DNA from 4 places in the Janthinobacterium sp. 13 genome. Region 1 is predicted to be linked to each of the others. Evidence: predicted binding sites of a transcription regulator. Region 1 holds the regulator's gene; each other region holds the start of a gene.
What was found. The regulator FNR, encoded in region 1, switches genes on or off when oxygen is low (the NO sensors DNR and NnrR bind a similar motif). The targets are predictions, from matches to a motif close to TTGATNNNNATCAA.
Positions count from the first base shown of each region.

Region 1 (7,848 bases):
GCGTGCAGGACGCCATGATCCAGTGGTGGTACGGCCATAACGCGGTGGGTTTCATCCTGACCGCCGGCTACCTGGGCATGGTGTACTACTTCATTCCGAAACAGGCCGAGCGCCCCGTGTACTCGTACCGTTTGTCGATCGTCCACTTCTGGGCGCTGATCTTCACCTACATGTGGGCGGGTCCGCATCACCTGCACTACACGGCATTGCCTGACTGGACGCAATCGATCGGCATGGTCTTCTCGCTGGTCCTCCTGGCACCAAGCTGGGGCGGCATGATCAACGGCATCATGACCCTGTCGGGCGCCTGGCACAAGCTGCGTACCGATCCGATCCTGAAGTTCATGATCGTTTCGCTGTCGTTCTACGGCATCGCCACCTTCGAAGGTCCGATGATGTCGATCAAGACCATCAACTCGCTGTCGCACTACACCGACTGGACCGTTGCCCACGTGCATGCGGGCGCCCTGGGCTGGGTGGGCTTCATCACCATGGGTTCGATCTACTACCTGCTGCCGCGCCTGGCGGGCCGCACGCAGATGCACAGCACGCGCCTGGTCGACGTGCACTTCTGGGTGGCCACCATCGGCATCGTGCTGTACATCGCCGCAATGTGGATCGCCGGCGTGATGCAGGGCCTGATGTGGCGCGCGGTCAATCCGGACGGCACCCTGACCTACACCTTTGTCGAGAGCGTGAAAGCGACGTATCCGTACTACGTGGTGCGCGTGGCCGGTGGCCTGCTGTACCTGTCGGGTATGTGCATCATGGGCTACAACACCTGGATGACTCTGCGCGGCAGCAAACTCCCCGTCGCCCGCATTCCGGAACTGAACGCGGCGCACGCCTGATAGGAGCGAAAGCAAATGAAATTTTCACATGCATGGATTGAAAGAAACCCCTGGCTGCTGATCGCCCTGGTCACGGTGGTGATCAGCATCGGCGGCGCCGTCGAGATCGTTCCCCTGTTCTTCCAGAAGAGCACGACGGAACCCGTCGCCGGCCTGAAACCGTACTCGCCGCTGCGCCTGGCGGGCCGCGACATCTACGTGCGCGAAGGCTGCTACAACTGCCACTCGCAGATGGTGCGTCCGCTGCGCGCGGAAACGGAACGCTATGGCCACTATTCGGTCGCTGGCGAATTCGTCTACGACCGTCCGTTCCAGTGGGGTTCCAAGCGCACGGGCCCCGACCTGGCCCGCGTGGGCGCGCGCTACAGCGACGAATGGCACCGCACGCACTTGAACAACCCGCGCGACGTGGTGCCCGAGTCGAACATGCCGTCCTACCCCTGGCTGGCGAAGACCAAGCTGGTGCCTGACGAGATCATGCCGAAGATGCGCGCCCTGAAACGCCTGGGCCAGCCGTACAGCGATGAAGAGATCGCCGCCGGCCCCGCGCAGCTGCAGGACAAGACGGAAGAAGACGCCCTGGTCGCCTATCTGCAAGGCCTCGGTACATTAATCAAAACAAGGAATTAGCATGGCAATCGAAAACCTGTTTGACAGCGCCAGCAGCGTCATGACGGTGGTTTCCTTTACGACGTTCGTGGGCATCCTGTGGTGGACGTTCAGCCGCAGCAACAGCGACTTCGACGCGGCGGCACGCCTGCCGTTCGCCGACGACGCGCTCGACTATCCGGCCGAGGCCGAAATGACCCTGGCGAAGGAGCATAACCATGGCTGACTTTACCAATGGCTTCTGGAATATCTACATCATCGTGCTGTCCCTGCTGGGCATCATCGGCTGCGGCGTGCTGCTGTACTCGCAGTCGAAAATCAAAGTGGTCGAGGGCGCCCCTGCTGACGGCACCACGGGCCACGTCTGGGACGAGGACTTGAAGGAACTCAATACGCCGATGCCGCGCTGGTGGATGTGGTTGTTCTACATCACCATCGTCTTCTCGCTGGCCTACCTGTTCCTGTATCCGGGCCTGGGCAACTATGCCGGCAGCCTGGGCTGGAAATCGACGGGCCAGTACGAGGAAGAGCTGAAGAAGGCGGAAGCCGACTACGGTCCCCTGTTCAACAAGTACCTGAGCCAGGACTTGAAGACGGTGGCCGCCGATCCGCAGGCGCAAGCCATCGGCCAGCGCCTGTTCCTGACCTACTGCGCGCAATGCCACGGTTCGGATGCGCGCGGCAACAAGGGCTTCCCCAACCTGACGGACAAGGACTGGCTGTATGGCGGCGAACCCGACATCATCAAGACCACCATCATGCACGGCCGCAATGGGCAAATGCCACCGATGGGCGCCGCCCTGGGCTCCGAAAAGGATGTCGAGAACGTGGCCCATTATGTGCTGAGCCTGTCCGGCTCGACCTCGGATCCCGTCAAGTCCGTGCTGGGCAAGGCCAAGTTCGGTGCCTGCATGGCCTGTCATGGCGCCGATGCCAAGGGTAACCAGATGCTGGGCGCGCCGAACCTGACGGACAAGACCTGGCTGTACGGCGGCAGCGCCGACACCATCATGGAAACCGTACGCAAGGGACGCAGCAACACCATGCCGGCCTTCAGCGATTTCCTCGGCGAATCCAAGGTACACGTGCTGTCGGCGTATGTCTGGAGCCTGTCGAATCCGCAGGCACCCGCAAAGTAAAAATGGAACCTCAAGTCATCAAGATGTATGCGGCCCGCGAGCAAATCTACCCTCGCGAGGCCAAAGGACGCTACGCTACCTGGCGATGGGTATGCGTATGGCTTACCCAGCTCGCGTTCTACGGCTTGCCGTGGTTGACCTGGAATGGCAGGCAAGCCCTGCTGTTCGATTTGACCACGCGCAAGTTCTACATTTTCGGCGTCGTGCTGTGGCCCCAGGATTTCATCTATCTGGCGGCCCTGCTGATCATCTGTGCGTATTTGTTGTTCCTCGTCACGGCCATTGCCGGGCGGGTGTGGTGCGGGTTCTCTTGCCCGCAAACGGTATACACGGAAATTTTCCTGTGGGTCGAACGCCGCATCGAGGGCACGCGCAGTGCGCGCATGGCCCTCGACAAGCAGGGCCCCTCCGTGCGCAAGGCGTTCAAGAAGACGGCCAAGCACCTGGTATGGGGCGCCATCGCCCTGTGGACGGGCTTTACCTTTGTCGGCTACTTCACGCCGATCAAGGAACTGGCGCAGTCGGTGACCACGCTGAACTTCGGTCCCTGGGAATGGTTCTGGGTCTTGTTCTACAGTCTGGCAACCTACGGCAACGCGGGCTGGCTGCGCGAGCAGGTGTGCAAATACATGTGCCCCTACGCGCGCTTCCAGAGCGCCATGTTCGACCAGGACACCCTGATCATCACCTACGATGCCAAGCGCGGCGAACCACGTGGCGCCATGAGCAAGAAGGCCGGCAACAACGACAAGCTGGGCGATTGCATCGACTGTACCCTGTGCGTGCAGGTGTGTCCGACCGGTATCGATATCCGTAACGGCCTGCAGTATGAATGCATCGGTTGCGCCGCTTGCGTCGATGCCTGCAACAGCGTGATGGACAAGGTCGACCGGCCACGGGGACTGGTACGCTACAGTACCGACCATGCGATGGAAAACAACTTCAATTCGAAGCAGATACGCCAGCGCGCCATGCGCCCGCGCGTCTTGATCTACACGTCCATCCTGGCCCTGATCATCATCGCCGTGTGTACTTCGCTGGCCCTGCGCACGCCCCTGAAAATGGACGTGATCCGCGACCGCGGTTCGATGGGACGCGAAGTGGAAGACGGCATGATCGAAAACGTCTACCGCCTGCAGATCATGAACACGTCGGAGCAAAGCCAGCATTTCAAAATCAGCGCTTCCGGCTTGCCGGGCCTGACCTTGCTGACGCGCGAAGAAGTGACCTTGCAGCCGACGGAAACGCTGGGTTGGCCGATCCGCCTGCGCGTGCCGCACGGCGTGGGAGAGAAGGGCTCGAACAAGATTGCGATCGAATTGCAATCTCTGGACGACCCATCGCTGCATGTGCGTGAAAGCGCGGTATTCATCGTGCCACGTTAACAAGGAAAGGCGGACGGGGACCGGGTGCCCTCGCCGCCGCCACGAAGTTGCAGGAAGGCCGGTCCCCATGCGGGGACTGGCTGATTAAACAGGAGAAATACCATGTCCGACAGTCTGAAACTGCAAGCACCCGTTGCACCGTGGTACAAGCATCGCTGGCCATGGCTGCTGATGATCGGCCCCGGCCTGTCCGTGGTCGTCGGCAGCTTCATGGGCTATATCGCGTTTACGCAGCCCGATGCGCTGGTGGTGGGCGATTATTACAAGCAGGGCAAGGCGATCAACCAGGATTTGAAGCGCGACACGATCGCCAGCGACCTGGCGATGGATACGCGCCTGTCGTATGACGTCGCTGCAGCGCGCCTGACCGGTTCCGTGCACAGCTTCGGCAAGGCCTATCAGGCGCCTTTGCAGTTGCACCTGGCGCATGCGACCCTGCCGGAAAAGGATATCAAGGTGCTGGTGCAGCCCGACGCAGCCGGCAATTTTTCCGTGGCGCTGCCGATGCTCGAGCGCAGCCGCTGGCAAGTGCTGGTGGAAAACGACAAACGCGAGTGGCGCCTGTCCGGCATCTGGACCTGGCCCCTGCAACGCAGCATCGCGCTGCATGCGGACGAGGAACTGTAAGTCTTATTTGCAGACGTCCGTGCCAGCCGTAATGGCTTTTAACTTGGCCGGCTGCAGGATTTCAATTTCCCGGTTGGAGACGCGCAGCCAGCCTTCCTTCTTGAACTTCGACAGCAGGCGGCTGACGCTCTCGATGGTCAGGCCCAGGTAGTTGCCGATTTCCTCGCGCGACATGCGCAGCTGGAAATTGCTGCCCGAATAGCCGCGCGCTTCATAGCGCGACGCCAGGTTGACGATGAAGGCGGCAAAGCGCTGCGTCGCCTGCATATTGCCCAGCAACAGCATGACGCTTTGCTCGCGCGTGATTTCCTGGCTCATCATGCGGTGGAAATGGCGCAGCAGGGTCGGCATGTTGCCCAGCAATTGTTCCAGGCTGGAAAACGGGATTTCACACACTTCGCTGTCTTCCAGCGCCACCGCGTTACAGTGGTGGCGGTCGGCGCTGATGGCGTCCATGCCCAGCAGTTCACCCGCCATCTGGAAGCCCGTCACCTGCTCTTCGCCGCCCGGATTGATCTGGTACGTCTTGAAATGCCCTAGGCGGATCGCATACAGGTTCTGGAACGAGTCGCCGATACGGAACAGCGAGGCGCCGCGCACGATCTTGCGGCGGCGGCCGATGATCTGGTCCAGCCTGTCCATGTCGCCCACATCGAGGCCCATCGGCAGGCACAATTGATGCATGCTGCAGGTCGAGCATCGCGCACGCAACGCCTCCACGTTCACGGTGGGCAAGGTTGGAGTGAGTAGCGCTTCAGTCATGTCGGTACCTTTTAGAAAATGCAACAACAAGTTTACTGCATACAGCCGCATACAGGGTTGCCGTATGCCAATTTCACCGTAAATTCGGCGAATAAACGACGTCCAGCCTTTAATTATATGGCAACATCGTCAAAAGCCCGCACGGGGCGGGCAATTTGCGCGGCGGCGCTTGCCAAGCTGGGGCATTGATAGGAAAATTCCTGACAGCATTATCTGCCGCCTGTGCCGCCCGGTACTGAAAAGGAAATCATGAAGCCTCTCGGCATTAAAGCAAAAGTCGCGCTGGCCACCAGCCTGACCTCGATCGCCATGATCGCGCTGGTCACCATGATCCAGGTGCAGCACATGCGCGACGACTTCACCCGAGTACTGCTGAGCCAGCAATCGTCCCTGATCACCCGCACCGCCGCCGAACTCGACGACAAGCTGGGCATGCTGCTGCAGATCGTCACCCTGACGGCCCGACAGCAGCCGCCGGAATTGATCGCCCGGCCCGCCCAATTGCGCGAATACTATTCGCGCCGCTCGATGCTGGTGCTGTTCGATGACGTGCTGGTGCTCGACGCGCATGGCGCCGTCGTGGCCGACATGCCGGAGGTGGCGGGGCGCGCCGGCATCAACGTCGCCGAGCGCGAGTATTTCCAGACCGTCCTGCGCACGCGCCAGCCCATGATCACCGAACCGATGCTGGGCAAGTCGAGCGGCATGCCCATCGTGCAGATGGTGGCGCCCGTGCTGGCCGCCGATGGCCAGGTGGCCGGCGTGGTGATCGGCGTGCTGCGCCTGTACAAGGACAACCTGCTGGGCCGCCTGCGCTCGGAAAAGATCGGCAAGAGCGGCTATTACTTCATCCTCACGCGCGGCGCCGTGCCGCGCTACGTGCTGCACCCCGATACCAGCCGCTTGCTGCAACCGCGCAAGCCGAACGCCAACCTGACGACGACCCAGCTGCTGAAGGAAGATGGCGAAGGCAGCATGGTCAGCACCAACAGCCGCGGCATCACGGCCGTCAACAGCTTCAAGCGCCTGAAATCCGTGAACTGGCTGCTGGCCGCCTCGCTCCCCGTCGAGGATGCATTCGAACCGTTCGATGGCGTGCTGTACCGGCTGGTGCTGTGGAGCATCCTCGCCTCGCTGCTGGCCGCCTTCGTGCTGGGCTGGGTCACCGTGCGCCTGCTGTCGCCGCTGGTGCGCCTGCGCGACACCCTGCAAGCCCTGCGCACCAGCGGCAGCCGCTTCACGCCCGTGCCGGTACAGCAACGCGACGAGATCGGCGAACTGACGGAAGCGTTCAACGGCCTGATGAGCGAACGCGACCGCCTGCAGCAGGAACTCGAATCGCGCGCGGCGGAGCTGGAACAGGAACGCGACCGGGCCGAGGCGGCCAACCGCGCGAAGAGCGATTTCGTGGCCAACATGAGCCATGAAATCCGCACGCCCCTCAATGCCGTGCTGGGCATGGTGTATTTGCTGGGCAATACCAGGCTCGACACGGAACAACGCAAGTATCTGACCATGGTCAGAGTGGCGGGCCAGTCGCTGCTGGGCATCCTCAACGACGTGCTCGACTATTCGAAGATCGAGGCGCGGCGCATGGAATTGTCACCCGTCGAATTCGACCTCGACGAAGTCATGAATACCCTGGCCACGACGATGACGATGAATGCGGGCGAAAAGGAGCTGGAACTGGCCATCGCCGTCGAGCCCGACGTACCGCGGCGTCTCGTGGGCGACGCCCAGCGCCTGCAGCAAATCCTCGTCAACCTGGCCGGCAACGCCATCAAGTTCACGGAGAGCGGCGAAGTGGTGGTGGCCGTCAGCCTGGCCGAGAACGAAAACGGCCGCGCCTGGCTGCGCTTCGAGGTGCGCGACACGGGCATCGGCATGACGGAACTGCAGCAACAGCAGCTGTTTGCCGCGTTTTCCCAGGGCGACCAGAGCATCACGCGGCGCTTCGGCGGCACGGGCCTGGGCCTGGCCATCAGCAAGCAGCTGATCCACATGATGGGCGGCGACATCGCCGTCGCCAGCAGCGAAGGCAAGGGCAGCCGCTTCTGGTTCAGCGTGCCCTTCGAAATGCTGGCGCAGCCGGCCGAAACGCGGCGCACGCCGGCGCTGGGCCAGCTGCGCCTGCTGGTGGCCGACGACAACCGCACCACGCGCGAACTGATCGTCAAGCTGATCGAGGCGTGGGGCTGGCTGGCCGACGAAGTGGACTCCGGCTTTGCCGCCATCGAACTGTACCGCGAACGCCTGGCGCAGCAGCAACCGTACGACGTGGTGCTGGCCGACTGGCACATGCCCGTCATGGACGGTCTGGCCACGGCCAAGGCCATCCGCCAGGCGGCCAGCGGCCAGCGCCAGCCCATCGTGGTGATGGTCAACGCCTTCGCCCGCAACCACCTGGAAGAAATCTCCAGCGCGGCCGAGGCCGACGTCGTGCTGATGAAGCCGATCACGGGATCGAGCCTGTTC
Region 1 covers NZ_PEEQ01000001.1:3,076,814-3,084,661, reverse strand. The annotation lists gene ccoN (cytochrome-c oxidase, cbb3-type subunit I) at 1-851, shown strand, start outside; gene ccoO (cytochrome-c oxidase, cbb3-type subunit II) at 867-1,481, shown strand; gene CLU94_RS13610 (cbb3-type cytochrome oxidase subunit 3) at 1,483-1,686, shown strand; gene ccoP (cytochrome-c oxidase, cbb3-type subunit III) at 1,679-2,599, shown strand; gene ccoG (cytochrome c oxidase accessory protein CcoG) at 2,602-3,984, shown strand; gene CLU94_RS13595 (FixH family protein) at 4,087-4,611, shown strand; gene fnr (fumarate/nitrate reduction transcriptional regulator Fnr) at 4,615-5,373, opposite strand; gene CLU94_RS13585 (response regulator) at 5,623-7,848, shown strand, end outside.

Region 2 (7,848 bases), 780 kb from region 1:
ATGTCCATATTAAATATCCTGCGTTACCCCGATCCTCGCCTGCACACGATCGCCAAGCCCGTCACCGAATTTGACGCGCGCCTGCAAACCCTGATCGACGACATGGCCGAAACCATGTACGACGCCCCGGGCGTCGGCCTGGCCGCGTCGCAAGTGGACGCGCATATCCAGATGATGGTGATCGACATCACCGAAGAAAAAAACCAGCTGCAAGTGTTCATCAACCCGGAAATCACCTGGGCCAGCGAGGAAAAGCAGGTCTACGACGAAGGCTGTTTGTCCGTGCCTGGCGTCTACGACGGCGTCGAGCGCCCGGCCCGCATCAAGGTGCGCGCCCTGGACCGCCACGGCAAGCAGTTCGAACTGGAAGCCGATGGCTTGCTGGCCGTCTGCATCCAGCATGAGATGGATCACTTGCTGGGCAAGGTATTCGTCGAATACCTGTCGCCGCTCAAGCGCAACCGCATCAAGACCAAGATGATCAAGGAAATCCGTGGTCTCGAGCGCGAAGCGAGCCTGCGCGCACAGAACCGCCGCTTCTAAGCCGCTTTTGCAGCTGTGCTGATAGACTGACCGCAAAGACTGACCGTAACACCACGCCAGCCTGGCGCCTCCGGCGCGGGCCTGCGCACCTCACGTCAAGGAACCATATGAAAGTGATCTTCGCAGGCACGCCTGAATTTGCCGCCACGGCCCTGAAAGACTTGCACGAAGCGGGATTCGAGATTCCGCTGGTGCTGACCCAGCCCGACCGCCCTGCCGGACGCGGCATGCAATTGCACGCCTCGGCCGTCAAGCAATATGCACAGCAGCACGGCATCGACGTGCTGCAGCCCTTGTCGCTGCGCATGGACAGCAAGGACCCGCAGCGCGCCGCCGAGGCAAAAGCAGCGCACGAGCGCCTGCTGGCCACCGACTACGATGTGATGGTGGTGGCGGCCTACGGCTTGATCTTGCCGCGCAGCACCCTCGACATCAAACCCTGCATCAATATCCACGGTTCATTGCTGCCGCGCTGGCGCGGCGCCGCGCCCATCCACCGCGCCATCGAAGCCGGCGACGATGAAACGGGCGTGACCATCATGCAGATGGAAGAAGGCCTCGATACGGGCCCCATGCTGGCCATCGAGCGCACGCCCATCGAAGCGGGCGATTCCACCGCCAGCCTGCACGACAAGCTGGCCACCCTGGGCGGCAAGATGATCGTCGAGACCCTGCGCAAGATGCAGCTGCAAGCGCTGGAAGCCGTGCCCCAGCCGGAAGCGGGCGTCACCTATGCGGCAAAAATCGCCAAGGAAGAAGCGGCGCTCGATTTCAGCCTGCCGGCGCTGGAACTGGGCCTGAAAATCCGCGCCTTCAATCCGTTTCCCGGCGCCTGCGGCCAGGTCGATGGCACCACCATCAAGATCTGGGCCGCCGACGTGCTCGAGGCGGACAGCAAGGAAGCGCCGGGCCAGGTGCTGGCAGCCGACGCCCAGCACGGCATCGTCGTGGCCTGCGGCAATGGCTCGCTGCGCCTGACGGAACTGCAAAAACCGGGCGGCAAGCGCCTGCCTGCGGCCGAATTCATCAAGGGCTTCCCCCTCGAAGGCAAGCGCTTCGCCTAAGTTCACCGGATCGCACCGCGCCATCATCCCGATGGCCATAAAAAAAGGCTTGCCGCGGCAAGCCTTTTTTGCATCCGCCCCGCTAGCTTAGCGGCGCTGCACCTTCATCAGCCGTGCGCCCAGAGACGACGACAGGCTGACCTCGAAACGGCCGCCGGCCGGCAAGGTGCTCACGTCGACATTGGCTTTGCCACCCGTCAAGTCACTGGCGACCACCGTCTTGCGGCCATCGGCAGCCACGTGCATGACGGCGGCATACGGTTCCGCCTCGGCATTCCAGACCAGCACCAGTTGGCCGCCGCTTTGCGTCGCATCAAACGTGGCATCGTTGGCGGCAGCCTTGCTGCGGCGCGCCGGGCGTTCCAGCTTGGCTAAAGCCTTGCCATTTGCCAACACTTGCACATCGCTGATTTCGCCCGGATTGGCGAAGCTGACGCGGAAGTGGCTCATGGCGTTGCCGCCATGGTCGGCCACGGAGACGCCATCGAAGGGCAAGTCGATAGTCTGTCCGGACGCCGTCAAGACGCGCAAGGTATAAGCATGGCCGCTGCCGCTGGCAGCGGCGCCGATGCGCGCCGACGAGGCAACGGCCGGGCGCAGGGCCACGCCGCCAGGCGTAATGCGGCCGGAAATGGTCAGGTAGCCGTTCTCGGCCACGGCCATGCTGGCGGCCAGCACATTGCTGCCCGTAATCTGCGTGCTGCGTTTTTCCAGGAATTGCTGCACCCGCGCATAGCTGTAGTCGGAGAACCAGGCGCCGCTGCAATAGCTCATCACGTCCTTCATCGGCGTGTTGCCATAGACTGCCTTGCTCAGCTGGCCGATGCTGCCTGCATAGTTGCTGTTGTACAGCGGTTGCGGGCCCAGATTGCCATTCGCATATGGGTAGTCGACAGCAGCGCCAGCCGGACCGCCGCAGGGAACGTGCTGCAGCGAGTGATTGTGGCCCAGCTCATGCACGAGCGTAGTCAGCCACAGAGGCCATTGATTGGAGAATGGGTCGACCGCCGCGATGCTATTGGACTGGGCATCGAGGCCGATGGCCGACGTAAAGTCGTTGCCGCTGCTGCGCTGGTTGATGTAGGCCAGGCCGGCGGCGTTGGTGACGGACATCTTCGGCACGAAACCATAATAGTAGGCGCCGCTGTCTTCCAGCGCGCGCCGGTTTTCCAGCTTGCCCAGGGCATCGCTCCACCAGCTGTCGGCCGTGCTGCTGCCCGGCATGCTCAGTGCGGCGCGCGTCGTGATGCTGATATTTTCCGTCGCATACGGATACACGCGCAGCAGCGCGGCGCGGATCACCTCGGCGTCAGGCAGTTGCGCCACGCCATCATCGGTGCTCAAGGGCACGAGCACCAGACGGATCTTGGCCAGGCTGGCCACCACGGGCGCCGCTTCCTGGCTCACTTGCACGCCGTCATTGCCGACGGCCGTCACGCGCACGCGCACGCCGGGCAAGATCCAGCCTGCAGGCAGGACGGCACTGAAATTGCCGCTGAAACTGTCATCGTTCTTCGTCGTCGGCAAGAGCGCCGGCCCCGTCATCGCGATGCTGCCCAGGTTGCTGCCATTGGCGGCGGTCGCATTCAAGGTGACCGCCGGGCTGGACTGGCCCGCCTGCCCGGCCAGCACGGACACGCGCACGGCGGCCGGCTTGCCGCGCGTCAGGCGCAAGGCCGTATTGCTGGCATTCAAATTCAGTACTTGCGCGAAATCAATGCTGCCCAGGGTAAAGGCCGACACCGTGCCCGCATTCACGGCGATGCGCGACGCCGCCGCCAGCATCACGTTGCCCGTTGCCGAGTCTGGTGCAGACAATACCAGCTGGCTGGCAGTGGCGCTGACGATGACGGCTGGCGTATTGCCCACCGACGCCGAAGTGACCTGGTCGAGATTGCTGCCCTGCACCGTCACGGACAAGCTTCCGTTATTGACGGCCGAGGTGATCGACGTCACCGTCACGCTGGCCAGCACCGTGTACGTGTCGCCGCTAAGCACATCGTTGTAGGGACCGCGCACCGTCAGCGCGCCTGTCGCCGCGCCCGCAGGCACCAGCACCGTCACGCTGCCGGCCGTCTGGCTTTGCGGCGTTGCCGCCGCACCATTGCCAAACTGCACCGCCGTCACGGCGCCCATGCCGCCGCCCGTGATCGTCACGCTGGAACCGACGCCGCCCGTCGCCGGCGCGACGCTGCCCACGCTCAATGGCAGGTACACATTGACGTTATAGCTGGTGGACGCCGTGCCGCTGGCGCTGACGAGGCTCAAGGCGCCCGATACGGGCACGCCCGGCATGGTCAGGGTGATGCTGGTATCGCTGGCGGCGCTGGTGGCAACGGTCACGCCGCCAACCTGGAAAGCCGTCACGCGGCTCAGATTCGTGCCTGTAAGCACCAGGCTGCCACCGACGGCGACATTCGCCGCCGAAACGGCCGTCACGGCAGGCAGCAGCACGGGCGTGCCCGACGTGGTCGCCACCACCGTGTCGCCGCCCCCACCGCCACCACCGCCGCAGGCGGACAGGCCCAGCATGACAAACAATGCGACAAGCAGATGGTTTTTCATGGCTGGCAACCATGTTGATGCAGCGCGATGCCGGGGAGGACACGAGATAAATGTGACATATTGGTGACTTTTGGTGAGAATTTAATTTCGAAGAACCAATATTATGGTTTAGTTCGATTCCCAAAGACAACTATTAATGCTTTTGATTCAATTGGTTTTGATAATAATTAAAATATCTGCTTGGCAAACTTTACTCTGGGCATTATTCCCCTCACTCTGTATTGGCTAAAATCAAAATTACTTTCCTTTGCAGCTATTGCCATTCAACTCATTAAAAATATGCTGATGCGGCGCAAATAATGTGGAAATTTTTCCACAGCCTAGACGCCATATCGTTCTGACAACTTTGCTGGAAGAATTAACGTTTTGAGTAAGATTTTCAGGAATGCAATTTTCAGAAGCAGGCGTGGCGGCAGGCGATGTGTTGCAAGAAGGCCTGCCGTGGGGCGAACGGCCGCTTTTGCTTAAAACCAAAGCAGCCTGATGCCGTATAATTTTAGACCCGGTGAAATCAGGCGATTGCCACCTTCTGCCTGCCCTACCCGGCCGGCAACTCTCCGTCAGCTGATCCTGCTGACCCGCATCCGCCTCGTAACGTCTTGTCGCCGCGCCGCCGCCCGTTTGCCTATTGAAAGCATGAAATGAACGATACCGTGATCCCCGCCATGTCCCCGACCGAAGCCACCTTGCGCGCCATTCTGGCGCAGCGGATCATGATTCTCGACGGCGCCATGGGCACGATCATCCAGCAATACAAGCTCGACGAAGAAGCGTACCGCGGCGGCCCCGCCGGCCGCTTCATCGATTTCGCCGCGCCGGCCGACAGTGGCGCGCGCGAACTGTTCGTCAAGGGCAATAATGAGTTGCTGACCCTGACCCAGCCCCACATCATCCAGGAAATCCACGAGCGCTACCTGGCGGCCGGCGCCGACCTGATCGAAACGAATACCTTCGGCGCCACGACGATCGCGCAAGACGATTACCACATGGCCCACCTGGCCTATGAAATGAACGTCCAGGCGGCCAAGCTGGCGCGCGCCGCCTGCGATAAATATTCCACGCCGGACAAGCCGCGCTTCGTCGCCGGCGCCCTCGGGCCCACGCCGAAGACGGCGTCGATCTCGCCCGACGTGAACGACCCTGCCGCGCGCAACGTTACCTTCGACCAACTGGTGGCCGCCTACCTGCAGCAGACGCAGGGCCTGGTGGAAGGCGGCGCCGACGTATTGCTGGTGGAAACCATCTTCGATACCTTGAACTGCAAGGCGGCCCTGTTCGCCATCGACCTGTTCTACGAGCAAAACCCGGATGTCGTGCGCCTGCCGCTGATGATTTCCGGCACCGTCACGGACGCGTCGGGCCGCATCTTGTCGGGCCAGACCGTGCCCGCCTTCTGGAATTCCGTGCGCCACGCGAAACCGCTGACCATCGGCCTGAACTGCGCGCTGGGCGCCGCCCTGATGCGCCCGTACGCGGAAGAGCTGGCCAAGATCGCCGACACCTTCGTGTGCATCTACCCGAACGCGGGCTTGCCCAACCCCATGAGCGACACGGGTTTCGACGAGTTGCCAGCCGACACGTCCGCCCTGCTGCGCGAATTTGCCGACGCGGGCTTCCTGAACATGGCGGGCGGCTGCTGCGGCACCACGCCCGAGCACATCGCCGCCATCGGCGAGTTGCTGTCAAAAAACACCCCGCGCACCGTGCCGGCCCCATCGCACGACCTGCGCCTGGCGGGCCTGGAACCGTTCGTCGTCAATGACGAGTCGCTGTTCGTCAACGTGGGCGAGCGCACCAACGTCACGGGCTCGAAGGCGTTCGCGCGCATGATTCTCAACGAGCAATATGACGAGGCGCTATCCGTGGCCCGCCAGCAAGTGGAAAACGGCGCGCAAGTGATCGATATCAACATGGATGAAGCGATGCTCGATTCGCTGGCGGCCATGACGCGCTTCCTGAACCTGATCGCCTCGGAACCCGACATTTCGCGCGTGCCCATCATGGTCGACTCGTCGAAATGGTCGGTCATCGAAGCGGGCCTGAAATGCGTGCAGGGCAAGGCCATCGTCAACTCGATTTCCATGAAGGAAGGCGAAGAAGAATTCCTGCGCCAGGCAAAGCTGTGCCGCCGCTACGGCGCGGCCGTCATCGTCATGGCCTTCGATGAGAAGGGCCAGGCCGATACCTTCGAGCGCAAGATCGAAATTTGCGCGCGCGCATACCATTTATTGATCGATGCGCTGGACTTCCCGCCGGAAGACATTATTTTCGATCCGAACATCTTTGCCGTCGCCACCGGCATCGAAGAGCACAATAATTACGCCGTCGACTTCATCAACGCCACGCGCTGGATCAAGGAAAACCTGCCGTACGCGAAGATATCGGGCGGCGTGTCGAACGTGTCCTTCAGTTTCCGCGGCAACGATCCAGCCCGCGAAGCCATCCATACCGTATTCCTGTACCACGCCATCAAGGCCGGCATGACCATGGGCATCGTCAACGCCGGCATGGTGGGCGTGTACGACAACCTGGACCCGGAATTGCGCGAGCGCGTGGAAGACGTGGTGCTGAACCGCCGCGAAGACTCGACCGAGCGCATGATCGAATTTGCCGGCACCCTGAAGGCGGGCGGCAAGGCCGAGGCGCAAACCCTGGCCTGGCGCGAAGGCACGGTGCAGGAACGCCTGTCGCATGCGCTGGTGCATGGCATCACGCAATTCATCGTGGAAGACACGGAAGAAGCGCGCCAGGAGCTGCTGCACAATGGCGGACGCCCCATCCACGTGATCGAGGGCCCGCTGATGGCCGGCATGGACGTGGTCGGCGACCTGTTTGGCCAGGGCAAGATGTTCCTGCCGCAAGTGGTCAAATCGGCGCGCGTGATGAAACAGGCCGTGGCCCATCTGATTCCATTTATCGAGGAAGAAAAGCTGCTGGAAGAAAAGCGCACGGGCATCGTCGCCAAGCCGAAGGGCAAGATCATCATGGCAACCGTGAAAGGCGACGTGCATGACATCGGCAAGAACATCGTCACCGTCGTTCTGCAATGCAATAACTTCGAAGTGGTGAACATGGGCGTGATGGTGCCGTGCTCGGAAATCCTCGCCCGCGCCAAGGTGGAAAACGCCGACATCATCGGCCTGTCGGGCCTGATTACGCCGTCGCTGGAAGAAATGGCCTATGTCGCCAAGGAAATGCAGCGCGACGAACACTTCCGCATGCTGAAGATTCCCCTCTTGATCGGCGGCGCCACCACCAGCCGCGCCCACACGGCCGTGAAAATCGCCCACAACTATGAAGGCCCCGTGATCTACGTGCCGGACGCCTCGCGTTCCGTGTCCGTGGCGCAATCCTTGCTGACGCCGGAACAGCGCGACAAGTACGTGGAAGACATCGAACTCGACTACGCGCGCATCCGCGAACAGCATGCCAACAAGAAGGCGCTGCCGATTTTGCCGCTGGCGCAGGCGCGCGCCAACAAGATGCTCGTGCCGTTCGACGGCGCCTGCACGCCCGTGAAACCGAAGTTCATCGGCCGCCGCGTCTTTAAAAATGTCGACCTGGCCACCCTGGCCAACTACATCGACTGGGGCCCGTTCTTCCAGACCTGGGACCTGGCCGGCCCCTTCCCCGCCATCCTGACGGATGAAGTGGTGGGCGACGCGGCCACCAAGGT
Region 2 covers NZ_PEEQ01000001.1:2,294,891-2,302,738, forward strand. The annotation lists gene def (peptide deformylase) at 1-543, shown strand; gene fmt (methionyl-tRNA formyltransferase) at 651-1,607, shown strand; gene CLU94_RS10055 (IPT/TIG domain-containing protein) at 1,695-4,172, opposite strand; gene metH (methionine synthase) at 4,814-7,848, shown strand, end outside.
Region 2: a site for FNR is predicted at 4,394-4,407, ahead of CLU94_RS10055 (IPT/TIG domain-containing protein). Genes of this name have one in related genera too.

Region 3 (7,848 bases), 740 kb from region 1:
GGCGGCATCCTTGCTGGCCGGCGTCATCACGACGGCGCCTTCGACACCCTTGGCCAGCTTCAGATACGTGCGCAGCGCGGGATTTTCCAGCGTTTGCGTCACGTCGCGCATGGCCGGCTTGCCCTTGGGCGCGCCACTGTCCTGGTCGCGCAGGAACAGTTCGATTTCCTCGTTGGGGATGATGTAGCCGATGTTTTGCGCATTGGCCATGCCGGCAAAGGCCAGGCCGATCATCTTGTCGCCGGCGATCACGGGGCCGCCGCTATTGCCCGGATTGATGGCCGCATCGATCTGGATGCGCAGGCCGGACACGGGGAAGTTGTAGCGCACGAATTCGATGCGCGAAACGATGCCCTTGGTGATCGACAGCGAGGTGCCGCCCGTCGGATAGCCATACGCCAGCACGGCATCGCGCACGTCCGGCAAGACATTGGCGCGCGGCACCGCTTTATGGCTGGCAAAAAAACTGTCATCGTCGATTTTCAGCAAGGCCAGGTCCATGCCGCGCGAGATGGCCAGCACGGTCGCCGGTATCTTGTCGCCGGCGCCATTCGCCTGGATCTGCACCTGGCTGGCATAGCCGACCACATGCGCATTGGTGAGGATGCGGCGGCCTTCGATGACGACGCCGGAACCCGTCACCTCTTGCGGCGCAGCCTTGCTCCACGGTTTATAGGGATCCGGCCCGCGCAGGGTGGAAAACACCTTGACGACGGAGTTTTCCAGGGCGGAAGCGCCGGGGCTGGCGGTGGCAGCGGTCTCGGCGGCAAGCGCGCGCACCGTCATCAAGGGGCAAAAAGAAAGGGCCAGCGCCAGGAAGGCGCGGCCCATCAGGGTGAAGCACGGACGAGTTTTCATTGAGCTTGTTGGCAATGGCAGGGAAGTAAAATTATATATTGAATAATTTCAACTTCATTACACTTTGTCCATCTTTGCCCGAAAAACACCTGTCATCAGGCGGGCATGGGCGGCACACCCAAGGCCGGCACCGCCGTCTGCGCGCCATTCATCACCATGGCCAGGAAGGTGTAGTAGCCATTGATACCCATCAAGTCGACCACGCCGTGCTCGCCGAACAGCGCCAGCGCCCGCGCATACGTGGCATCGCTGACACGCTTGTTCTGCTGCAACTCGATGCAAAAGTCATGCACGGCTTGCTCGTCTTCCTTCAGGGCCAGCGGTGCGCGCCGCGCCGCAATGGCGTCCACGGCCGCTTGCGCGATGCCGTTCTGCACGGCCAGCGGCGCGTGGATGGCCCACTCGACTTGCTGGTCCCACTGGCGCGCCGTCACCAGGATCGCCATTTCCGACAGCCGCGTGCCGATGGCGCTGCGGTAGCGCAAATATTCTCCCATGCGCTGCGCCGTTTCCATCAGCTCGGGGCTGCGGATCAGCGGCACGAAGGGGCCGTACAGCGCCCCGCGCGGACCGTCGATGATGGCTTGCGCGGCCGTGCGCTGCTGGACATCGAGCTGGTCCAGCGGCAACGGCGGCAAACGGTCGATATCGCTACCGGCCATCAGGCTGTCCAGGCGACCACGTCCTGCTGCTGTTCACCGAGGCCGGCGATACCCAGGCGCATGCTGTCGCCTTTTTTGAGGAAACGCTGCGGCTTGCGGCCCTGGCCCACACCCGGCGGCGTGCCCGTGGCGATGACGTCGCCCGGTTCCAGGGTCATGAATTGCGACAGGTAGCTGACGATCTGCGCCACCGTGAAGATCATGGTTTGCGTATTGCCGGTCTGCATGCGCTTGCCGTTGACTTCCAGGTACAGGTCCAGGTCCTGCTCGTCGATGACTTCATCGCGCGTCACCAGCCATGGGCCGACGGGGCCGAAGGTGTCGCAACCCTTGCCCTTGTCCCACTGGCCGCCCCGTTCCAGCTGGAACGAGCGCTCGGAAATGTCGTTGACGACGCAATAGCCGGCCACGTATTTCAGGGCGTCCTCTTCGCTTACGTATTGCGCGCGCGTGCCGATGATCACGCCCAGCTCCACTTCCCAATCCGTCTTTTTCGAGCCTTTTGGCAGCACGACATTGTCGTCCGGGCCATTCAGGCAAGTAATGGCCTTCATGAAGACGATGGGTTCGGCCGGAATCGGCATGCCGGCCTCGGCCGCGTGATCCGCGTAATTGAGGCCGATGCCGATGAACTTGCCGACTTTCGCCAGCGGCACGCCGAAGCGTGGATTGCCGCGCACCAAAGGCAAGGTCTTTTCGTCCAGCTTGGCCAGCTTGCGCAGGGCCTTGTCGGACAGTTGCGCGCCATCAATATCGGCAATCACGCCGGACAGGTCGCGCAGTTTGCCTTCTTCATCGATCAGGCCCGGTTTTTCCTTGCCTGGACGTCCATAACGAACGAGTTTCATAGTCTTCCTTGGAGTTGATCATTGCCGCTGTGCAGGCTGCCATTTTACCGGATGGCCCGGCACGCCTGCAGCGGTGAATGAAAAACATCGCAAGTCCCGGCAATTGCAAGGCCGCCAGCACGCCAAACGCCGCCTGGTACGCCTGCGGCGGATACTGCTGCTGGCTGTTCAGGGGCCAGCAGCCGAGGATCAGGCCAAAGCCCGCCTGCACCAGGAAGGCACCCGTGAAGATGAGCAAGTTCAAACAGGTGGCCGCCCTGCCCGTCAAGCTGGCCGGCATGCTTTGCGCAACGATCGCATACTCGAGGCCCGTTACCGTGCCCAGCAGGGTAAACAGCACGGATAGCAAAGGCAGGCTGGGCACCACATTGCACGCCATCGCCACTTGCACAGCGACAAACAGGACGATACCGGCGGCCGCCACTTGCATGGGTGCAATACCGCGCCGCCCCGCCCACTCCGTCAGCATGCCCATGCCGATGGCGCCAAAGATGACGGCCGCCATGCCCAGGTACAACAAATACGCGACATTGTCGTCGGACAAGCCGCCCACATCGGCCAGCCAGCGCCCCACCCACAAGCCTTGCACGCCAAAGAATACCGTGTGCGGCAGCAGGATCAGCGCGATGGTGCGGCGAAAGGCCCTGTCGCGATACACGCTCCAGACGCTGACCTTGTTCCTCGCAGCGGCGGGCGCAGGCAGGGCCGGCGACAGCAGGCGGATCAGCACGCCGATGGCCAGCGCCGCCAGCGCCAGGCCCAGGAACACGCCGCGCCAATCCGTGTAGTGCAGGGCCAGCTTGACGGGCGTGGTGGCCGTGGCCGCCCCCAGGCCGCCCACGGCGATCAGATAGCCATGCACGGACGGCAGGCGAGCTGGCGCGATGGCGCACGAGATCGCTTTCACGGCGGCCATGAAACAGCCGCCCAGGCCCGCCCCCATCAAGGCGCGTGCCCACATCAGTTCGGCAAAGCTATGGCCCCGGCTGAACAGCCACACGCCCAGGGCCGCCAGCGCCAGCAGCCACAGTTGCACCGTGCGGGGGCCGTAGCGGTCGAGCGCCATGCCGACCGGCAATTGCACCAGCGCAAAAGCGAGAAAAAAGGCGCTGGTCAGCAGACCCAGCTGGGTCGGCGTCAGGGCGATGGCGCCCAGCAATTCGGCCGTCAGCACGGCATTCACGCCGCGCAGCAGGCAGGACAGGTAATGACCGAGCGCGAACGGCAGGAACACCAGGCAAAACACGGCCGCGCCGGAGCGGGCAGGCGCGCCGTGGCCGTGCATGCTCAGGCGGCCTGTGCCAGGCGGATGATTTTATGCGGCACCTGCGGCACCGGGTCATCCGTTTCAAAGAAAAACTTGTCCTGGCCAAAGGCCGGCTTCAAATCGTCCATCCACGTCGCTTCCGCATCGAACTTGGCATAAAACGGCCGGCGCACCCAGTCCGGGTTGCGCGCCTGCAAAAATTGCAGGGCAAACAGTTTTTCGCCATGGATGGTGACGATGCCATCGATGACGATCTTGCCGGGAAACGCACTCATGGAAGGCCCGCGCACCGTGCGCGACAGGCCGGACACCATCTGGTAGGCGGCCTGGAAAATCTCGTGCGCCTTCGCCAGGGGCAACTCGAAATAGGCGCGCGGGCCCGTGTCCCGTTCGACAAACATGTAGTACGGAATCGCCCCCAGGCGCGTGCCCGTCTGCCACAGCTCGGCCCAGCTAGCGGGATCTTCGTTGATGTGGCGGATCAGCGGCCCCTGCATGCGCAAGGTGGCCCCCGTGGAAATGATGCGCTTCACCGCTTGCTGGGCGATGTCCTGGCGCAACTCGACGGCATGGCTGTAATGGCCCATCACCGCCAGGTTCTTGCCCGCCTTGACGATGCGCTCGAACAGGCGCATCAAGTCGTCCGCATCGCGGTCCGAGACAAAGCGCTGCGGCCAATACGCCACCGCCTTGGTGCCGATGCGGATGTTCTGGATATGTTCCAGGCCCGGCGCCAGCAGCGGTTCCAGGTAGGCAGCCAGTTGCCGCGTATTCATGATCATCGGGTCGCCGCCCGTGATCAGCACGTCCGTCACTTCCGGATGCAGTTTCAGGTAGGCGACCAGCTCATGCGACTCATGCGCATCGAACTTCATGTCGTCCATGCCGACGAACTGGGGCCAGCGGAAACAGAAGGTGCAATACGCGTGGCACGTCTGTCCTGCACTGGGGAAAAACAGCACCGTTTGCGCATATTTATGCTGCAAGCCGCGCACGGGCGCATCGTTGACCCGGGGCACGTTGTGCGTCATCTGCCCGGCCGGATGGGGATTCATGCCCAGGCGCAAGCCATGCACATAGGCATCGATAGCGGCCTTGTCCCTCTGCACCAGCACCAGCTCGCGCAGGTGCGCGTACTGCTCGGGCGCCAGCATGTCGCGGTGGGGAAAGACGAGGCGATAGATGGGGTCGTCGGGGATGTTGTTCCAGTCGATCAACTGGTCGAGCACATAGGCATTGGTGCGAAACGGCAAGACATGCGACACCACTTGCACGGCTTCACGCTGCTCTTCCGGCAGCCATTCCCACTGCCGCGCCTGTTGTATGGTGTGCCGCGTATACGGCTTGAACTTGGGTGAAAACGGCTCGGTAATGGGTGCGGACACGATCGGCTCCTTGCCAGTAAACAGCGATAACTTCCTTGAAACCAGCCCTATCCCGGCCAATTCCAGCCTCTTCCTCTGCCATGCCTTGCCCGCTTGGCATGCTGTGAAAGTCATCATAGTTCTTGCCGCTCGGAACCAAATTGTTACATATCAACAAGCCGTCGATACGTTGCAAGCTACCGACAAGCAACACCTTAGTTTGTGCCATCGCAATTTGCGGGAAGCGCCGGCGACGTAAATTACGACTTGGCAACATATCCCTCGATATCACAAGGAGCTTTCATGAAACGCTTATTCACGGGTAGCCTGCTGTGCCTGGCATTTGCCGGTGGCAACGTCAGCGCCGCGGTCGAACCAACGGAAAAAGACGCCATCGCCATGGCCGAACGGGGCGCCGCCTTCATGAAGGCGCATGGCAAGGAAGAAATGATGAAGAAAATCACGGCGAAAGACCCGGACTTCGTGCAGGGCTCGCTGTATGTGGACATGCGCGACATCAAGACGGGCATCGTGCTGGCCCACCCCATCAATCCTTCCATCGTCGGCAAGGATTTGACGGACGTGCCCGATGCGAATGGCAAGAAATATCGCCGTGAAATCATTGAGCTGGCGCAAAAACAAGGCAAGGGCTGGGTCGATTACCAATACAAGAATCCCACCACCGGCAAGATCGAGCCGAAGACCACCTACATCCTGCGCGTCAACGATGTGGTGCTGGAAGCGGGGATCTACAAAAAATAGGGCAAGGGCGGCGCGCACGCACACCGCGCGCCGCCTGCGGTTTGAACGGCCATCGCCAGGAGTCGAGCATGCTCAATCAATTACGCATAGGGCCAAAATTATTGCTGGCACCCACCCTGGTCTTGCTGCTGCTGATACTCAGCTCGACCGGCGCCTGGTATGGCATGGTGCGGCAAAATGCCTCGCTGGAAAACATGGTGCGGGTACGCATCACGCACCTGAAGGCAGCCGCCGACGTACTAGGGGAGGCCAAGCATGTGCACGGCAATATGTACCAGTTGCTGTCGTGGACGAATGGCAGCTTTGCCAAGGCCCGTCTCGATACACTGGAGCAACAGATCAAGGCGCGCCACGCGGCCATCGGCACCCAGCTGGCCTCGCTGCGCGCCACGGCCACGGGCGCCGAACTCACCCTGGTCGATGCGGCCATCACGGCACTGGCCGGCTATCGCAAGGCCGTGCTGGAAACCATGGAAATGGCGCAGATGGACCAGTCGATCGCCACCAATTCCATGCTCAAGGCGGAAACGCAGTTCGGCCAGTTCAATACGCAGCTGGCGCAACTGTCCGCGCTGGAAACGACACTCAGCAGCCAGGCCCATGCGACGGCCAGCGCCGAGTTTCGCGCCCTGTGCTGGAGCTTGCTGCTGACCGTCCTGCTCTCCATCCTCGTCTCCATCGTGGTGACCATGCTGGTGCGGCGCGCCATGCTGGTGGAAATCCGCGGCATTGCCGACGCCGTGCAAGACTTGGCGGCGGGCAAGCTGATGGCCGGCGCGCCCAAGCAGGGCAATGATGAAATCGCCGCCACCTCGCGCGTGCTGGACCAGACCATCGCCCACCTGAACCAGACCTTGCGCACCATCATGGGCGCCGTGCAATCGATCGACACGGCCTCGCATGAAATTGCCACCGGCAACCTGGATTTGTCGGCGCGCACGGAAATGCAAGCCAGTTCGCTGGAAGAAACATCGAGCGCCATGGAAGCGCTGACGCAAGCCGTCAATGACAACGCCGACAACGCCCAGCTGGCCTGCGAGCTGGCGGGGCAGGCATCCACCCTGGCCGTGCAAGGGGGCGTGTCGATGCAGCAAGCCGTGACGACGATGGCGACGATACGCGCCAATTCGCGCCAGATCGTGGATATTATCGGCGTGATCGACGGTATTTCCTTCCAGACCAATATCCTCGCGCTGAATGCGGCGGTGGAAGCGGCGCGCGCGGGAGAGCAAGGCCGCGGTTTTGCCGTGGTGGCGTCGGAAGTGCGCACCCTGGCGCAGCGCTCGGCGCAGGCCGCCAAGGAAATCAAGACCCTGATCGCCACGTCCGTCACCACCATCGATGGCGGCAGCGTGGCCGTGCAGCAGGCGGGCGACAGCATGGGCGCCATCGTGGCCTCGGTGCAGCAAGTCAATGAGATCATCCAGCGCGTGAAACAGGCCAGCGCGGAACAGGCGTCTGGCATCACGGAAGTGAACCAGGCCGTCACGCAAATGGATGACGTCACCCAGCAAAATGCGGCCCTGGTGGAGCAGGCGGCGGCGGCGGCGGCCAGTTTGCAGGACCAGGCCGTCAAATTGTCGGCGGCCGTGGCCGTATTTACCCTCGACCCGCTGGCGCCCGCGCAGCCGGCCGCGTCTGACGAGGAAGCATTCCAGCATCCAGTCGGTGCGCAACAGGACCGGCGCGCGCTGCACAGTCCGCTACGCGGCATGCCACACAACAATGCGCCAGGTAACGCGTCCCGCCGCCAACGCGGTGTTTAATGCCAGCATCCAGCCGCAGGCACGTACCGGCACACTCAAGAACGCCTAACAAAACCGTAGCGAGCGGCAGTGATTTGTGGCTGAGAAGCGCAGCTGTGCTGAAGCACGGGGCCGCCGAGGCAGCGAGCATCACAGGCCGCAAAGCGCGACGCGCAGTAGGTTTGGTTAGGTGTTTCTAGATCGGTTTACTCAGATAGCGCGAGCCGGCCAGCACGAAGCGCCACGGCGTTTCCATCGCCTTGGAAATGCCGATGCGCGGTCCCGCGTGCACCGTGACCTCTTCCTCGCGGGCCAGCAACAGGAACGGCGGCGCGTCCAGTG
Region 3 covers NZ_PEEQ01000001.1:3,813,233-3,821,080, reverse strand. The annotation lists gene CLU94_RS16745 (S1C family serine protease) at 1-858, opposite strand, end outside; gene CLU94_RS16740 (carboxymuconolactone decarboxylase family protein) at 954-1,520, opposite strand; gene CLU94_RS16735 (fumarylacetoacetate hydrolase family protein) at 1,520-2,368, opposite strand; gene CLU94_RS16730 (MFS transporter) at 2,313-3,653, opposite strand; gene CLU94_RS16725 (KamA family radical SAM protein) at 3,656-5,020, opposite strand; gene CLU94_RS16720 (cache domain-containing protein) at 5,303-5,761, shown strand; gene CLU94_RS16715 (methyl-accepting chemotaxis protein) at 5,830-7,527, shown strand; gene CLU94_RS16710 (DNA-3-methyladenine glycosylase) at 7,703-7,848, opposite strand, start outside.
Region 3: a site for FNR is predicted at 5,161-5,174, ahead of CLU94_RS16725 (KamA family radical SAM protein). Genes of this name have one in related genera too.

Region 4 (7,848 bases), 670 kb from region 1:
ACCACTATTTGACAGGATTGCGCCAGGCCATGCCGCCGGAACCGCTGGCGGAGCTGGCGCTGGCCAGCGGCGCCAGCGCGGCGCAACTGGCCAGCCTGCGCGAAACGTATCCGCTGTGCCCGGACAGCCTGCTGCGCTTGCTGGGCCAGTACAACGGCACCTATTATCAGAAGTATGCGGGCGGCACGGTGCTGGTATACATGCTGGGCTCGGACGTGTTCGAGTATCCGTATTACCTGAGCTCCGTCGAGCAGATCCTCAAGGACGGGCAGGCGAACCAGCGCAGCATCGCCGACATCTACGGCCATTATCTGGACGACGATCCCGGCATCGTCGACGCCCGCATCGACGCCGGCATCCGGCAGGGCCAGCGCCTGTGTTTTTCGCATTGCATGAACAATGGCGGCTCGTCCCGGCTGTATATCGATTTCACGCCCACGGCGTCGGGCAAGGTGGGGCAGGTGGTGCGCTTCCTGCACGATCCCGACAGCTACCTGGTCATCGCCGACAGCTTCGACTCGTATTTGCAGATGCTGATCGATGACGGCTATGCCTTCCTGACAGATGAAAATTTTGAATAACCGGGCCGCGCCGCCGTCCCTGCTGCCCGCCAACCGCCGCATCGTGCTGTCCGGCGAGGATGCGCTGCGCATCCTGCGCGAGATCGAATTCCTGCTGCAGTCGCTGCATCACATCGGCCGCCATTATTATCCCGACGGCGACGATGACGGCGCCGATGCCCTGCGCCGCGCGCAGTATTGCGCGGAGACGACGCGCTTCATCGACGCGCAGCAAGCGACGACGCGCCTGGCGCTGATGCGCCGCATTTTGTCCGCGCCGTTCGACGGCACCCTCGGCGCGGACGACATGGACGATATCGAGCGGGCCGTCGCCGCGCTGCCGCTGTGGCGCGCCGCCGATATTCCATCATAAAAACTAATTGGAATCTAAAATTCGATAGTTTTTCCTGTTCAGGACGTTTGTGCCGCCGCACGGCCTTACAATGCTAGGTTATGCGTTTTCGTGATATCAGACTGTGGCTAGCGGAAAATACCTAGCTAATTGAAAGAATCGGTCTGATAAAATCCGGAACACCCGATCGACCAAACAGGAAGGCAGCACAGCATGGATTCGTCATCTGATAAAAAAGAAGAATTGCGTCAACAATTGCGCTTGGCCGCACTCGAGTATCACGAGTGCCCGCGCCCCGGCAAAATCAGCGTGACGCCGACCAAACAACTGACCAACCAGCGCGACCTGGCGCTGGCCTACTCGCCAGGCGTGGCCGCTCCCTGCGAAGAAATCGTCATCGATCCGGCGAATGCCTATAAATATACGGCGCGCGGCAACCTGGTGGCCGTCATCACCAACGGCACGGCCGTGCTGGGACTGGGCAATATCGGCCCGCTGGCCGCCAAGCCGGTGATGGAAGGCAAGGGCGTGCTGTTCAAGAAGTTCGCCGGCATCGACGTCTTCGACATCGAGATCAACGAGATGGACCCGGACAAGCTGGTCGACATCATCGCTTCGCTGGAACCGACCTTCGGCGGCGTGAACCTGGAAGACATCAAGGCGCCCGAGTGCTTCTACATCGAGCGCCAGCTGCGCGACCGCATGAAGATTCCCGTCTTCCATGACGACCAGCACGGCACCGCCATCATCGTCGGCGCGGCCATCCTGAACGGCTTGAAAGCCGTCGGCAAGAAGATCGAGGATTGCAAGCTGGTCGTGTCGGGCGCGGGCGCCGCGGCGCTGGCCTGCCTGGACCTGATCGTCGACCTGGGCTTCCCGCTGAAAAACATCTACGTCACCGACCTGGCCGGCGTCGTCTACAAGGGCCGCACGGAACTGATGGACCCGGACAAGGAACGCTTCGCGCAAGACACGCCGCTGCGCACCCTGGCCGAGATCATCCCGGACGCCGACATCTTCCTCGGCGTCTCCGCCGGCGGCGTGCTGAAGCAAGACATGGTGCGCAAGATGGCGCCGAACCCGCTGATCCTGGCGCTGGCCAACCCGAATCCGGAAATCCTGCCGGAAGAAGTCAAGGCCGTGCGCAGCGACGCCATCATCGCCACGGGCCGTTCGGACTATCCGAACCAGGTCAACAACGTGCTGTGCTTCCCGTACATCTTCCGCGGCGCCCTCGATTGCGGCGCCACCACCATCACGCGCGAGATGGAAATCGCCGTCGTGCACGCGATCGCCGACCTGGCGCATGCCGAGCAGTCCGACATTGTGGCCACCACCTACGGCATCAGCAACCTGTCGTTCGGTCCTGAATACCTGATCCCGATGCCGTTCGATCCGCGTCTTCTGATCAAGATCGCCCCGGCCGTCGCCAAGGCGGCCGAGGATTCGGGCGTGGCCACGCGTCCGATCAAGGACTTGCAAGCGTACGCGGACAGCCTGCAGCAATTCGTCTACCGCAGCGGCACCTTCATGAAGCCGCTGTTCCTGATGGCCAAATCCACGCCGGCCGAACTCAAACGCATCGTCTACGCCGAAGGCGAAGAAGAGCGCGTGCTGCGCGCCGTGCAAGTGGTGGTCGATGAAAAACTGGCGCGTCCCATCCTGGTCGGCCGTCCACCGGTGCTCGAAGCGCGCATCCAGAAGTTCGGCCTGCGCCTCAAGCAAGGCGTCGACTTCGACGTGATCAACCCGGACTTCGACGAGCGCTATCGCGATTACTGGAATACGTACTACGCCATGACGAGCCGCAAAGGCGTCACCGAGGAATACGCTAAACTGGAAATGCGCCGCCGTCACACCCTGATCGGTTCGATGATGATCCACAAGGGCGACGCCGACGGCATGATCTGCGGCACCTTCGGCACTACCCAGCTGCACCTGAAATACATCGACCAGGTGCTGGGCAAGCGCGCCGGCAGCAATGTCTACGCCGCCATGAACGTGCTGATCATGCCGGAACGCCAGCTGGTGATGGTCGACACGCACGTCAATGAAAACCCGGACGCGGACCAGTTGGCCGAGATCACCATCATGGCCGCCGAAGAGATGACCCGTTTCGGCCTGTCGCCGCGCGCGGCCCTGCTGTCGCACTCGAACTTCGGTTCCAGCGACAGCGCCTCGGCGCAAAAGATGCGCGCCGCGCTGGCTATCATCAAGGAACGCGCGCCGGACCTGGAAATCGACGGCGAAATGCACGGCGATACGGCCCTCGACAGCAAGCTGCGTCAAAAAATCATGCCGAATTCGGCACTGAAGAACGACGCCAACCTGCTGGTCATGCCGAACATCGAATCGGCCAACATCGCCTACAACCTGGTGAAGACGGCGGCCGGCAACGGCATCGCCGTCGGTCCGATCCTGCTCGGTTGCGCCAAGCCCGTGCACATCCTGACGCCATCGGCCACCGTGCGCCGCATCGTCAACATGACGGCCCTGTGCGTCGTCGACGCCGTGGCGCAGCGCAAAGCCTAAGGGTTTAGCTACCGCCTGAAAGCCGCGCCATCCGCAAGGAGGCGCGGCTTTTTTTACATGGGCGACACGGGCAGGGCCGCGGCGGGCGGATGGCGGCGCAGGTAGTAATGGCGGTACAGCATGATCTCGCCCCATACCAGCAGCAGCGCCGCCAGCGCGAACAGGCCCAGCGTGATCTTGAGCGAATTGAAATAGGCGCCGGCTTGCCGTTTGATGGCGTCGATGAAGATCATCGGCACTGACTTGTCGAGTTTGCTGAAGTCGGCATGGCGCGCTACGTCGGTGGTCAGGCGCACGGCCAGGTCGGTGCCCAGCGCGGCCAGCTCGCCCGTCGCCTGGCCACGGAAGTTGGCGCCCTTGAGCGCTTCGCCGAGCAGGCCGACCCTGGCGATCAGCTGTTCCTGCAGCACCTGCGTCAGCAGCACGCTGCCGCGGCGCAGAATGAATTCATTGATCCAGCGCGCCTTGCTGCGTTCCCAGTAGCTGCTGGACGTGGGCTGGTAATACATGCCTTGCACGAACGGTTCGAGCAGGCTGCGCACGCTGATGGGCTGGCCCGGGGCGATCAGCTTGACCTGCTGTTCCAGGTAGACGCGCAGCGCCGGCATCTGCGCTTCGACCACGGGCTGCAAGTCGCGCTCGAGGGCCTGGTTGACCACGCGGTGCACGCTGTGCACGGCGCCAAATCCGGCACCGAGGAGCGGCAGCGCGAGCAGGATCAGCACATAGCTGAGCTTGGCGGCCACATGCCAGGCGCGGGGACGGCGCACCAGCAGGCATTTTCTGGCCAGCTGGTAGCAGATGCCGAGCGCCAGCACGAAGCCGGCCGCGCTGCACAGCAGCATCCACGGCAGGGCGCTCCACAGCAGTTCGCCACCGAATGGCACCAGGCTATTGCCCCAATTGACGAGTTGTTGGTTCATGTACATTGCTTTGATATGGATAAACAGGCAAGTATACCCATTGTGCAACGACATGGAGCGCGCTTGGTGTCAGTGCGCCATCAGCACCGGCAAGGTCATCTGGCGCAGCACGGTTTCCGTCACGCCGCCCAGCAGGATTTCGCGGAAGCGCGCGTGGCCGTAGCCGCCCATCACCAGCAGGTCCGCATGCACTTCGGCGGCCATGGCCAGCAGCGCCGCGCCGATGTCGCCCGTGGCGACGGCCGGGCGCACTTCCACGGGCACGCCATGGCGGCTCAGGTAGGCGGCGATGTCGGCGCCCGGATGGCGCGCCGGCTGCGCGTGGCCGACCGGCGGGTGCAGCAGGGCCAGCACCACCAGGCGCGCCGCGCGCAAGAGGGGCAGGGCGTGGCCGATGGCGCGCGTCGCTTCCATGCTGCCATCCCAGGCCACCACGACCGTGTTGTCCACCTGTGCGAACTGGCCGCTGCGCGGCACGATCAGCACGGGACGGGCAGCGTTCAGCATCACGTAGGGCACCAGGTCGCTCATGGCGCCGGGCAAGGCTTCGCTGTCGTCGTGCTGGCTCAGCACGGTCAGATCGCTGTAGCGGGCGCTGACGGCCATGCCGCCATCCTCGTCGTCTTCGATCAGGCGCCGCTCGAGCGAGGCGGCGCCGGCCTGGCGCGCCAGCGTCTCGAACTGGTCCAGCGCCTGTTCCGCCTGCCCATGCAAGGCTGAAATCTGCGCCGCCACGGCGCCGCCGCGCATGCCGCGGTTGTTTTCCAGGGTAAAGCGCGACATGCCCGTCATGGCGGCGCCGATCAGGTGCGCCTGGTGCGCGTGCGCCAGCCGCGCCGCGATGGCGATGCGCTGCGGCGCATGGCGCGACAGGTCGGCGTGGACGAGGATGGATTTGTAAGCCATGTTGTCACTCGGTAGTCAGGATGGCAACAAGGCTAGAACGGCAACACGGGCAAGTCCAGCATTGCCGTGCTGGCCGGGGCTTTTCCTATGCTGGGCTTGATGTAAGTCAAAAAAAGAGAGGCCAGGGCCATCTGCAAGTGCGCAGCCAGGAAAGTGCGAGCTGTTTGATGTGCATCAAAATGCCTGCCCCAGCGCCAGCCATAATGGCATTGAACTCCTGGCCCCTCCAGTGGTCTGCATCGGCGCCGGCGCCATCTGTCCGGCACTTGCTTGTGTGACGCAACAACGCTGGCCGTGGCGGGAGTTCACTCTTCAAGCGGGCGCGAGGTGTTCCGCTTTCTCTGCCCAGCGCAGCCGGATGGCGTCGATGGCGGGCAATTCCCCGACAAACAGGTCGACCAGCCGCGCATCGAAATGGCTGCCTTGTTGCGCTTGCAGATAGCCCACGGCGTCCGTCACCGACCACGCGCGCTTGTACGGGCGCACCGAGGTCAGCGCGTCGAACACGTCCGCCACGGCGACGATGCGCCCCGCCAGCGGGATCGCTTCGCCTGCCAAGCCGTTCGGGTAACCGCTGCCATCCCATTTTTCATGGTGCGACACGGCGATGGCGCGCGCCAGCGCCAGCATGCCGCCTTCCGCATGTTCGCCGATGATGTCGCCGCCGATGCGCGCGTGCGTCTGCATGATGCTCCATTCGTCCGCGTCGAGCTTGCCCGGCTTTTGCAGGATGCGGTCGGGAATGCCGATCTTGCCCACGTCGTGCATGGGCGCCGCGTGCAGCAGGTCGTCAGCGGCGGCCTCGTCCATGCCGGCGGCCACGCCCAGCAGGCGTGCGTAATGGCTCATGCGGATCACGTGCAAGCCTGTTTCATTGTCCTTGTATTCGGCCGCCAGGCCCAGGCGCTGGACGATCTGCAGCCGCGTTTCCTTCAATTCATCGATGCGCACCAGCGACAGGTGCGTGCGCACGCGGGCGCGCACGATGGCGGGGCTGAGCGGCTTGGTGATGTAATCGACGGCGCCCGCCTCAAAACCGCCCAGTTCGTCGCGCATGTCGTTCAGGGCCGTGACGAAAATGACGGGAATGGCGGCCGTCAGCGGCGCGGCCTTCAGCTGGCGGCAGGCGTCGTGGCCGCTCATGCCGGGCATCATCACGTCGAGCAGGATCAGGGCCGGGCGCTCCTGCTGCGCCAGTGCCAGCGCCCGCGCACCATCCTTGGCGAACAGCAGCGCATAGTCGTTCTGCAAGATCTGGCGCAGCAATTGCAAATTGGCCGCCTCATCGTCGACGATGAGAATCACGGGCCTGGCTGGTGCATTCATGGGGACTCCGGGGCGTAGGTGTGCAGCAAGTCGTGCAGCAGCGACTGTGCCAGGGGGAAATCAAAGTCGTCGATGGCATGCAGCAGCGGCGCCAGCTCGTCCGCTTGCGCGCCCATGGCGTGCTGCAACTGTGCTTGCGCCGCGTCATCGAGTTCGCCGCGCCGCAAGGCGCTTAACAGGGCATTGGCCGCTTGCCGGACGGCGGGCGCGTCGATGGCCGCCGCCGTTGCCGCCGGCAAGACAGGCGGCGCCAGCCGGGCGATGGCGGCCGTTGCCGCCGGCCATTGCGTCAGCAGGGCGCCCAGGATCTCGTCGAGCTGCTGCGCCGTGGCGGGAGCGGCACCGGGACCGGGACCGGCGCAGCATTGCTCCAGCGCCGCCAGGCTGGCGGCCAGTTGCTCCAGTCCCAGGTTGGCGGCCACGCCGCGCAACTGGTGGCTGTGCGACAAGAGCGCCGCGTGGTCGCGCGCCTCGATGGCGGCCAGCAGGGCGGGCGGCAGGCGCGGATGTTCGCGTCCGAAACGGGCCAGCGCCGCGCGGTAGGCGCTGTCGTTGCCGGCCCAGCGCTGCAGGGCGCCCACATGGTGCAGCACCCGTCCGCCAGCGGGCGGCGGTGCGAGGCTATCGTCGGCCGGGTCCGCCGCCAGGCCCAGCACGCGCGCGATTTCCAGCGCCAGCGCCTGCCATTCGACGGGCTTGGTGGCGAAACCGTCCATGCCGGCCGCCCGCGCCGCCTTGCGGTGCGCCTCGAGCACGCTGGCCGTCATGGCGATCACGGGCACGCGCGGGCGTCCGTCGCGCAGGGCGGCGGCACGGATGGCTTGCGTGGCGGCCAGGCCATCCATGTGCGGCATTTGCAAGTCCAGCAGCAGCACGTCGAAGTCATCCTGCTGCGCCAGCTGCAAGGCTTGCGCGCCATCGCCGGCCGTGACCACCGTGTGGCCACGCTTGCCCAGCAGTAAGCTCAGCAGTTCCAGGTTTTGCGGCACGTCGTCGGCGGCCAGCACGCGCAGGGGCGGCAGGCGCACGCTGCGTCGTTCGCTGGCGGGCAGCGCCGCCTGGCGCGCCGGCAGCAAGGGCAGCATGACGTGGAACACGCTGCCGTGCGGCAAGGCGGCATCGGCCCAGATGCGCCCCTGCATCAGGGTCACCAGCTGCCGGCTGATGGTGGTGCCCAGGCCCGTGCCGCCGAAGCGCCGCGTGGTCGAGGCGTCCGCTTGCACGAACGGGTCAAAAATGGCGTCGCGCC
Region 4 covers NZ_PEEQ01000001.1:3,747,356-3,755,203, forward strand. The annotation lists gene CLU94_RS16430 (SMI1/KNR4 family protein) at 1-581, shown strand, start outside; gene CLU94_RS16435 (hypothetical protein) at 565-933, shown strand; gene CLU94_RS16440 (NADP-dependent malic enzyme) at 1,126-3,444, shown strand; gene CLU94_RS16445 (hypothetical protein) at 3,498-4,367, opposite strand; gene CLU94_RS16450 (universal stress protein) at 4,437-5,273, opposite strand; gene CLU94_RS16455 (response regulator) at 5,586-6,599, opposite strand; gene CLU94_RS16460 (MHYT domain-containing protein) at 6,596-7,848, opposite strand, start outside.
Region 4: a site for FNR is predicted at 5,438-5,451, ahead of CLU94_RS16450 (universal stress protein). Genes of this name have one in related genera too.